One region of the Sessilibacter sp. MAH1 genome, then DNA from elsewhere that is predicted to be linked to it. Evidence: predicted binding sites of a transcription regulator. Region 1 holds the regulator's gene; each other region holds the start of a gene.
What was found. Region 1 encodes sigma-54, which starts transcription at its own class of promoters, with help from an activator protein. Its sites were predicted from a motif close to TGGCACANNNNTTGCNNT; they were not measured.

Region 1 (2,209 bases):
TGCCCACTGATGCTAAGAGTCATTGTTATTCCTCATGTCAGAGTTAAGTCATTGATTACACAGGTTTTAAACCCGTGTAATCGGGTATGAATTAGGGTCGAGATCACCGAGTCATGGTTGGTCAGACCAGTCTTTTACGTTCGTTCGAGGCTGGAATACCCAAGGATTCGCGATATTTCGCAATGGTTCTTCGGGCGACTTGAATGCCTTGGTCTGCCAGTAACGCGGTAATTTTGCTGTCGCTTAAGGGTTTGCGAGCGTCTTCTGCGGCAACCAGCTTTTTGATAATGGCACGTATTGCGGTTGAAGAGCATTCGCCGCCATTGTCTGTGCTGACGTGGCTTGAGAAAAAGTATTTTAACTCAAAGATGCCTTGAGGCGTGTGCATGTATTTTTGCGTTGTTACCCGTGAAATTGTCGACTCATGCATGCCTACGTCTTCGGCAATGTCGTGAAGTACTAGAGGTTTCATGGATTCTGGGCCGAAATCCAAAAAGCCCTGTTGTTTTTCAACAATGCAGCTTGCAACCTTCAGTAGAGTCTCGTTGCGGCTTTGTAAACTTTTCAAGAACCAGCGTGCTTCTTGTAAATTATCTCGCAAGAAGGTGTTGTCTTCACTGCTATCGGCACGCTTTACAAGACTGGCGTAATTGTTGTTGATGCGAATTTTAGGGGCTATTTCTGGGTTCAGCTCTACGATCCAGCGACCTTCTTGCTTGCTCACAAAAACATCGGGAACGATATAACTGGTATCGCTGCTGCCGATAGTAGCGCCGGGATGAGGTGTTAATTCCTGAATTAAATCGATCGCAACTTTGAGTTCGGGCTCTTTAACGCGACATTTACGCATTAACTGTTTGTAGTCACGACTGCCAAGTAACGCTAGATGCTCTGCAACTACCGCCTTGGCGGTTTCCAGTCCGGGTGTTTCTTTGGCGTATTGATTGAGTTGTACCATCAAACATTCAGACAAATCGACGCTGCAAGAGCCGATAGGATCAAACAGTTGAAGTCGGTGTTGAACCGCAATCACTTCGTCGAGGCTTAGGTCTTCGTCTGTATCTGCGTCTTCGTTTAGAGGTTCAGAAGCTTCAAGCTCACCGCTTTCTTGTTCGGCATCTTCGTCATTCTCACGCCAGTCACCGCGTAGGCCGTGAAAAATCTCCTCGATACTGCTTGAGAGCAAACCGCTGGGCTCTACCGAGTCTATGATTGCTAAAGCAATGGTTCGATCGGTTTCTGACATCGGAGTCAGATTCAATTGCCACAGTAAGTATTCTTGAAGGGTCTCGGTGTTGTCGATTTGGCTGTCGAAAAAGCTGTCGTCTCGTTCTACGGCTGATGACGAGGAAGAGTTGCTACTGCCTTGGTAAATGTCGTCCCACTGGGTATCAACGGGTAAATCCTCGGGAATGTTTTCCTGCCATTCGCCTTCTTGGGCGTCGCCAGAATCGGATTCGGATTCGGATGCGGTTGCGGTAACTTTTTCTTCGCTGAAGTTGTCGGAAATTTCGTTGGGTTGTTCGCTGTTGTCGCCGGACTCACCGCTATCAAGGTGAGAGTCATCGGATTCGCTAACTTCGAGCATGGGATTAGACTCAAGAGCTTCTTGAATCTCTTGTTGAAGATCGAGCGTTGAGAGTTGTAGCAGGCGAATGGCTTGCTGCAACTGAGGGGTCATCGTTAATTGTTGACCCATTTTTAGCTGTAATGATTGTTTCATAACTTGACACTACTTCCAAAAACGGTGTCAGAATCGGAGCTGATTCTGATCAAGCTTAGTGTCAGTGTAGACTTGAAAGGGGCGTTTTTGCAACATCTATTAAGCAAAAAATATGCCCAACCTTGAATTTTCTTTAAATAAATGTTTTGAGGGGAAAAATAAAAGAACAGCGAGTGCTTTAGCGGAGGGGATTACTTGTTGATCACTTAACAGTAAGACCAATGTTCGCCTATTTCAACAGCAAGGTAAAGCGGTTTTTTAATGTCGCCTAAAATGTCTTTTGGGTGGTCTTGTAGGCTAAAAAAGAGTCTTTCTGTGGGTTCTTTGATAGGTGTCGAGGCTTTTGTTGTTTTATTGAGGGTCGGTTGAGGTGGCGGCTCAATTTAGAGCTTAAAGCCTTCACCCAAATAAGTGTCTCTTACTTTTTGGTTGGATAAAACCGTCTCAGCGTCGCCTTCGGCAATGATAAACCCGCCGCCCACAATA
Region 2 (2,209 bases), on a different contig from region 1:
TGATACCGCCGATGTAGAAAAGAGCAGTTTCAGAAAGGCCTGCGTAGGTATCGCCAGCGAATTGGTTCACGCCATCTTTAACGAAAGATTGGTGAACGTGCATGCCGCTACCGTTGTCGCCAACAAGTGGCTTAGGCATGAAGGTCGCAGTTTTGCCATAAGCAGCAGCAACGTTGTGTACGGCATACTTAAGGATTTGAACTTCGTCAGCTTTCTTGGTTAGGGTGTTAGCGCCAACGCCGATTTCACACTGACCAGCAGTACCTACTTCGTGGTGGTGAACTTCGATCACCAAGCCCATAGCTTCTGCAGCGTTACACATTGCACCACGGATGTCGTGTAGTGAATCTACTGGAGGAACTGGGAAGTAACCACCTTTAACGCCTGGACGGTGACCCATGTTACCATCGATCATTTCGCGGCCAGATTCCCAAGCGGCTTCTTCAGAGCTGATTTTGTAGAAAGCGCCAGACATGTCTGCGCCCCACTTGATGTCATCAAAGATGAAGAATTCTGGTTCTGGACCAAAGAAAGCGGTGTCACCTAAACCAGTAGACTTCAAGTATTCTTCGGCGCGCATTGCAATAGAGCGTGGGTCACGGTTGTAACCTTCGCCAGTTGAAGGCTCAACGATGTTGCAGCGGATAACAACAGTTGCTTCGTCAGTGAACGGATCAAGGAAGCTAGTGCTATCGTCCGGCATCAAAATCATGTCAGACTCGTTAATGCCTTTCCAGCCGGCGATAGAAGAACCGTCGAACATTTTACCTTCGGTAAAGAAGTCGTCTTTAACTTCAAATGAAGGAATAGTTACGTGTTGTTCTTTACCTTTGGTGTCGGTGAAGCGTAGGTCAACCCACTTAACTTCGTTGTCTTTTATTAAGTTCAGAGTCTGCTCTGACATGTTTCCTCCAAAATGGCTGCGCCAGAATAGGTGTGAAGAGTTCATAGGCTGAATTAGCGCATTTAGCCCAATGCTCGTGGTTGATAAACTGCTCTTGGATGTGCACAAAATCAACCGGCTGGTTATTAGTGCATCATTATGAAGCAATCAATATGCCATAGATTTTATCAAAGCTGAACATTATTAAGATGTCGCAGCCATTGACTTGGCAGATAGAGATAGAAGTTATATCAAACAATATTATGCTTAATTTTGGTGCCGCGGCATCAATGTGGTGCGCTAGAGACTTAAGCATAGTTTCCGAGGCTGCCTATGCTACATGTCATTGGCTTCCGTTGGAATGTGTGTAAATCAATTCATTGCCTTATAATTGTCAAATTCTGATCTTTTTGCATTCGATGCGAGCGGTACATGCATTTCATAGTTAAATTATTCCCCGAAATAACCATAAAAAGCGCCCCGGTGCGCAAACGATTTACTCGCCAGTTGCAAAATAACTTGCGAACACTGATTCGTCGTCACGATGGCGGAGCACGTGTTACCCGAGATTGGGAGAAAATCGATGTCTATTGTGACTCCGACGACGAATCGCTGAATCTTGCTGTGAAGCAAATTTTAGCCTCAACACCCGGTGTTGCGTTTTTTTACGAGGTGTCTGCATTTACTTATCAAACGATGCACGATATCTACGAGCGTACCGCGGAGGTTTGGCTAGATGCTTTGGCTGGCAAGACCTTCTGTGTGCGCGTAAAGCGCAGCGGTAAGCACGATTTCACCTCCATCGATGTGGAGCGATACGTCGGTGGTGGTCTGAATCAATATTCTGAAGCTGCGGGTGTGAGATTAAAAGATCCAGACATCACGGTTAATCTCGAAATTAAAAACGACACTGTGTATGTGGTGCGTGATCGAAAGTCTGGTCTTGGTGGTTTTCCTTTGGGCACGCAAGACCCTGTTTTGTCTTTGATATCCGGCGGTTTCGATTCCACCGTCGCCAGTTACCTAACGATCAAGCGCGGCCTAAAAACCCATTATTGTTTTTTCAATTTGGGTGGCCGTGATCACGAGCTAGGTTGCAAAGAGGTCGCATATTACCTTTGGAATCGTTTCGGAGCCTCGCATCGAGTTAGGTTTGTTACTGTGCCTTTTGAAGAAGTGGTTGGCGAGATTCTAGAAAACGTATCTCAGGGAAATATGGGCGTTATTCTGAAACGCATGATGTTGCGAGCAGCATCTGTTGTTGCCGAGCATCAAGGTATTGAAGCGCTTGTGACCGGAGAGAGTGTCGCGCAGGTTTCGTCTCAA
Region 3 (2,209 bases), on a different contig from region 1:
TTTTCACCATTGCTTGGTTAAACACACCGCTGAGTGATGTATGTAAAACGATATGCAATTTCGAAAGTGCCGGATTAGCACGCACCTCTGCGGTAAACGTGTAACCGTCCATTTCTGGCATTTCGATATCTGAAATGACAAGAATGAGTTCCTGCTCGACATTTTTACCGGCTTCCACCAGACCTTCTAAATATTCCAGAGCCTCTCGACCATCTTTTTTGAGTGTTGTTTTGATACCCATTTGTTCAATAACACGTTGAATTTGCTTACGTGCAATGGTTGAATCATCAACAATCAAAACATGTTTCTGAACAACTCGCTCTGCAATACCGTCTTCAATAACATCGCTACTGATTTCTTCAGATAATGGATTAACTTCTGCCAAAATCTTTTCAACATCGATAATCTCGACTAACTGATTTTCGATTTCGGTGACCGCAGTAAGATAGTTTTCTCGCCCCGCACCGCGTGGTGGCGGATGGATAGACTCCCAATTGATATTAACAATGCGTTCCACCGCCGCAACCAAGAATCCTTGTGTCGAACGATTGTATTCGGTGATGATTACGAAACAATTGGTAATATCATCTAATTCCGTTCGACCAATTGCGAGATTCATATCCATAATGGAAATTGTTCCACCACGTATATGAGCCACACCTCTTACAATATGGTTACGATTAGGTATTTCGTTTAATGGCGGACACTGCAACACTTCTTTAACTTTAAAAACGTTAATTCCGTAAATTTGCTTGCCCTTTAAACGAAACAGCAGTAACTCCAGCCTGTTTTGGCCCACAAGTTGGGTTCGCTGGTTAACCGTGTCTAAAACACCTGCCATGAGAGTCCTCTCAGGTATACCAAATCTTAAATGGTTTGCCTAATTTGTTGTAAATCGTACGGCATAGAGATTGCTCGTAAGAACAAAAACTAAATTACCTATGATTTGTTGACATTTTATCGACACAAGTAGCTAAAACTTTAAATCTCAAAATGAAAAACAAACTCATAATGAGAATAGGATAAAAATGACAAAGCGTCTTGAGATGAAAGAAAAAACTTTTTTTAATGGCCTTAAAGAAAGATCTTTATTCATAAAGCCCAGAACTATTATAGCGTTGGTGTTTTTTATTGCTTTTTTACAGGCTAAACATTCATTGGCAAATGAGGAATATCAGAATTTACAAATATTAAGTCAAATAGCCTACAAGGAAATTGTGGAAAAGATTTCCAACCAACAGGATTTTGACAAAATCGTTGTTAACGTTAATGCGCCAGATAATCGACTTAAATTATCACCTTGTTCGTCAAATTTAGATGCCAAATTTCCGACGGATTTTGTCTCCAAACGTCTTACCGTACAATTAAGCTGTTCTTCGCCACAATCATGGTCAATTTATTTAATTGCCGAAATCGCGTTATATAAGAAAATTGTTGTATTTAGTGATCATCTCTCCAAAGGAAAATTAATTCAAGAAAGCGATTTAAAAATAGATTTGGTTGACATCAGTGATATCAGAGAAAGCTATTACAAAGAGATTACCCCTGTGATAGGTAAAGAATTAAAGAGAAACATCAAAAGTGGTGACATTGTTAGAGATGCCCTATTGGATATGCCGCAAGTTATCAAACGCGGACAAATTGTTAATCTGATGGCTACATCATCTGTAATCTCTGTTGAAACAACAGGTACGGCCTTATCGGATGGGCGTATTGGGGAGATTATTCGTGTAAAAAATAACCGAAGTGATCGTATTGTCTCGGGTACAGTGCAATCAAATGGCGATGTGTATATCAACCTTTAAGACTTAAAAACAATGATTAGTCTTAAAGAATCACAAAAAAAATCGTTAAGAATCATAAAGATAGACCCTATTACACAGCGAGACTCAATCAGCCAAACATAGAAACCCCAAAAATCGAGCTCGTTTAAACAAAATAGCCGCTATAACAGAAAGTTATCCAGAATAAAACTCAAGGAAACTCAGATTAACCCAGAGTTTCCCGCACACAAGGATGTGTTGCCAATTTAAAGAGCTGTAAGTGATTGAAATTGTGAAGAAATTGGAGATCACAGTTTCAATTTCTGTCATCTGACTAATTCACGGATGAGTTAGTCACATGCCCCTAAAGACCAACACTAAAAGAAAAAATTTAAAAAACCATTAAAGGTTATCAAGACTTGGCCGAAACCAAGTACATGATCAAA
Region 4 (2,209 bases), on a different contig from region 1:
GCCGGTATCCTGGTTTAGAAATACTGTTAAAGCAAAACGATATAAATCCCGAGTTGTGGACGATCATCGAAAAAAATCCACAAGGTAATGATTACCCTGATGTGGCGGCTTATTACTATCTATCAGAATCTGACTGGGTGTTTATTACGGCCTCCAGTATTGTTAATAAAACATTACCGATGTTATTACAATGTTGTAAAGACGCCAATGTGGTATTAATGGGGCCAAGTTTACCTTGGTCAACTGTCTGGAAAAAACTGGGTGTAAATTACTTAGCAGGTGTCGAAGTATTGTCTTTGAGTGGCTTGAAAGAAGTAGTAATGCAAGCCGGTGGCACACAACTGTTTGAAGGCGCTGTTGTTTATAAAATATTAGCCCTATAAATACCAAATTAATCCCATTTAATTTTATAACAATTTCTACCCATGCAATTCCTACCCATGTTAGAACTGCTAGAAAATCCACCACAGAACTGGCCGCTACGATTTGTTATTATTCATTTACACCCAACAAGTGCACGCTTACGATTTTTAATAAATCAAACCGGTCATCTATCCCTTCCTAGTAAGTTACCCTCATTATCAGAAATTATAGAAAACGATAATTCACTCCTTTCGCAGAAAATATTATCAAATTCCAATGTAGTTACTCATCCGTCATCGTACTTAAAAAAATTATGCACAAAGCACGCTTTGCCGTTAGAACAGCTGGATATTGTGAGTGAATTTAAGACAACGATAGACACGCCGGGATGTTTAATGAATGTGTTTTTACTGCGTGTATCCAGCGAGCAACCCTTCCAAGCGCCAATGTCATGGCGCTGGATCGAATTGCCGGATAGTTTTCAGTTAATTAGCATAGAACGTTTAATAATGAAGAAAATATACGAGTTCTATCTAGATTAGACCGTGATAGATGCCTAAATTAACGACTTAAATCGTCACCAACAATTTCTATATCTTCTGGCCAGCAACCAATTGGCGGGCCGAGTTCAGCGCTTTCATTACCCTTTTCAAACTGTACCAAAAATATTTCTTGGTCTTCGTTTTCTTCTAAATGCCCAAAGTTAACAATTACACCACGGGTACCTTTCGAAACCAATAATTCTTCTTCGGCTTTTTCGGGAAAGCTGCCGTCGTTCAATATATCTTTTGTGGCAAAAATTGTGTCACCGGGTTGTAGCATATAAGGCATGTTGGCGTCCTCTTGGGTTGTCGTGAATGTTACAAAGCGTTGTTGGTGGTGATCTTTAAAACAGCTGTGTCGCTTATCGATTCTTACTAAATCGTTGATTTTTATCAAAAAAAGTTTGGTAAAAATCGATGGTATAAGCGTTGCACTTTTCCTTGAGTACTTATTTCATCGAGCTTGATTGGGTCACAACAATCTTTAGGTGCTCTAAAACGCTCTTTTACACTTTTGCACACACAATGATTTGCAAACAGTTTGCCACGAGGAGATACAACAAATGGTTATCTTAACTGAAAGCGCAGTGAAAGCAGTTAGCCGTTTTATCGAAAATAGCGAGAAAAATATCGCTGGTTTGCGCATCAAGGTCGATGGTGGTGGTTGTTCAGGTTTTCAATACGGTTTAAGACTTGAAGATTCCATTTCAGAAAACGATACAGTGCATGAAATCGGTGGCATTAAAATGTTGATCGACAAAGCCAGCGAACCTTTACTGCAAGGTGTGAAAGTCGATTTTATTGATAGCATGGAAGGCAGTGGTTTTAAATTTGAAAACCCGAATGCAACGGCAAGTTGTGGCTGCGGAAAATCTTTCTCAGCGTAATTAAGTATCTGCGTGTTAGCAGTACTCACTAAAGAACCGTGAATTGAGAGAAATAGAGCAATATTAATTTAATCAATATCGCATTCGAGCTAAGGCTCGATCGGAACAGTAGATTTTGGAGGATTGGCCATGTGGGATTATTCTGAGAAAGTTAAAGAACACTTTTTTGATCCAAAAAACGCAGGTGCTGTAGCGGATGCAAATGCCGTTGGTGATGTCGGCTCAATAAATTGTGGAGACGCGCTGCGTTTAACCTTAAAGGTAAATCCAGAAACCGAAATTATTGAAGATGCAGGATTTCAAACATTTGGTTGCGGATCTGCGATTGCGTCTTCTTCGGCATTAACTGAAATTATCAAGGGTAAAACCTTAGATGAAGCCTTGTTAGTGACTAATCAAGATATTGCCGATTATCTT

Region 2: the regulator sigma-54 is predicted to act here: its motif matches at 1,045-1,062, upstream of glnA (glutamate--ammonia ligase).
Region 3: the regulator sigma-54 is predicted to act here: its motif matches at 901-918, upstream of flgA (flagellar basal body P-ring formation chaperone FlgA).
Region 4: the regulator sigma-54 is predicted to act here: its motif matches at 1,435-1,452, upstream of ACYQ28_RS09785 (nitrogen fixation protein NifZ).

Annotation. Positions count from the first base shown of each region.
Region 1 covers NZ_BAAGIC010000015.1:76,608-78,816, forward strand. The annotation lists gene hpf (ribosome hibernation-promoting factor, HPF/YfiA family) at 1-23, opposite strand, end outside; gene ACYQ28_RS14675 (RNA polymerase factor sigma-54) at 122-1,723, opposite strand; gene lptB (LPS export ABC transporter ATP-binding protein) at 2,107-2,209, opposite strand, start outside.
Region 2 covers NZ_BAAGIC010000001.1:58,363-60,571, forward strand. The annotation lists gene glnA (glutamate--ammonia ligase) at 1-904, opposite strand, end outside; gene thiI (tRNA uracil 4-sulfurtransferase ThiI) at 1,316-2,209, shown strand, end outside.
Region 3 covers NZ_BAAGIC010000002.1:321,880-324,088, reverse strand. The annotation lists gene ACYQ28_RS03330 (chemotaxis protein CheV) at 1-841, opposite strand, end outside; gene flgA (flagellar basal body P-ring formation chaperone FlgA) at 1,029-1,805, shown strand.
Region 4 covers NZ_BAAGIC010000008.1:64,693-66,901, reverse strand. The annotation lists gene ACYQ28_RS09795 (Rossmann-like domain-containing protein) at 1-383, shown strand, start outside; gene ACYQ28_RS09790 (hypothetical protein) at 426-905, shown strand; gene ACYQ28_RS09785 (nitrogen fixation protein NifZ) at 925-1,194, opposite strand; gene ACYQ28_RS09780 (HesB/IscA family protein) at 1,469-1,792, shown strand; gene nifU (Fe-S cluster assembly protein NifU) at 1,922-2,209, shown strand, end outside.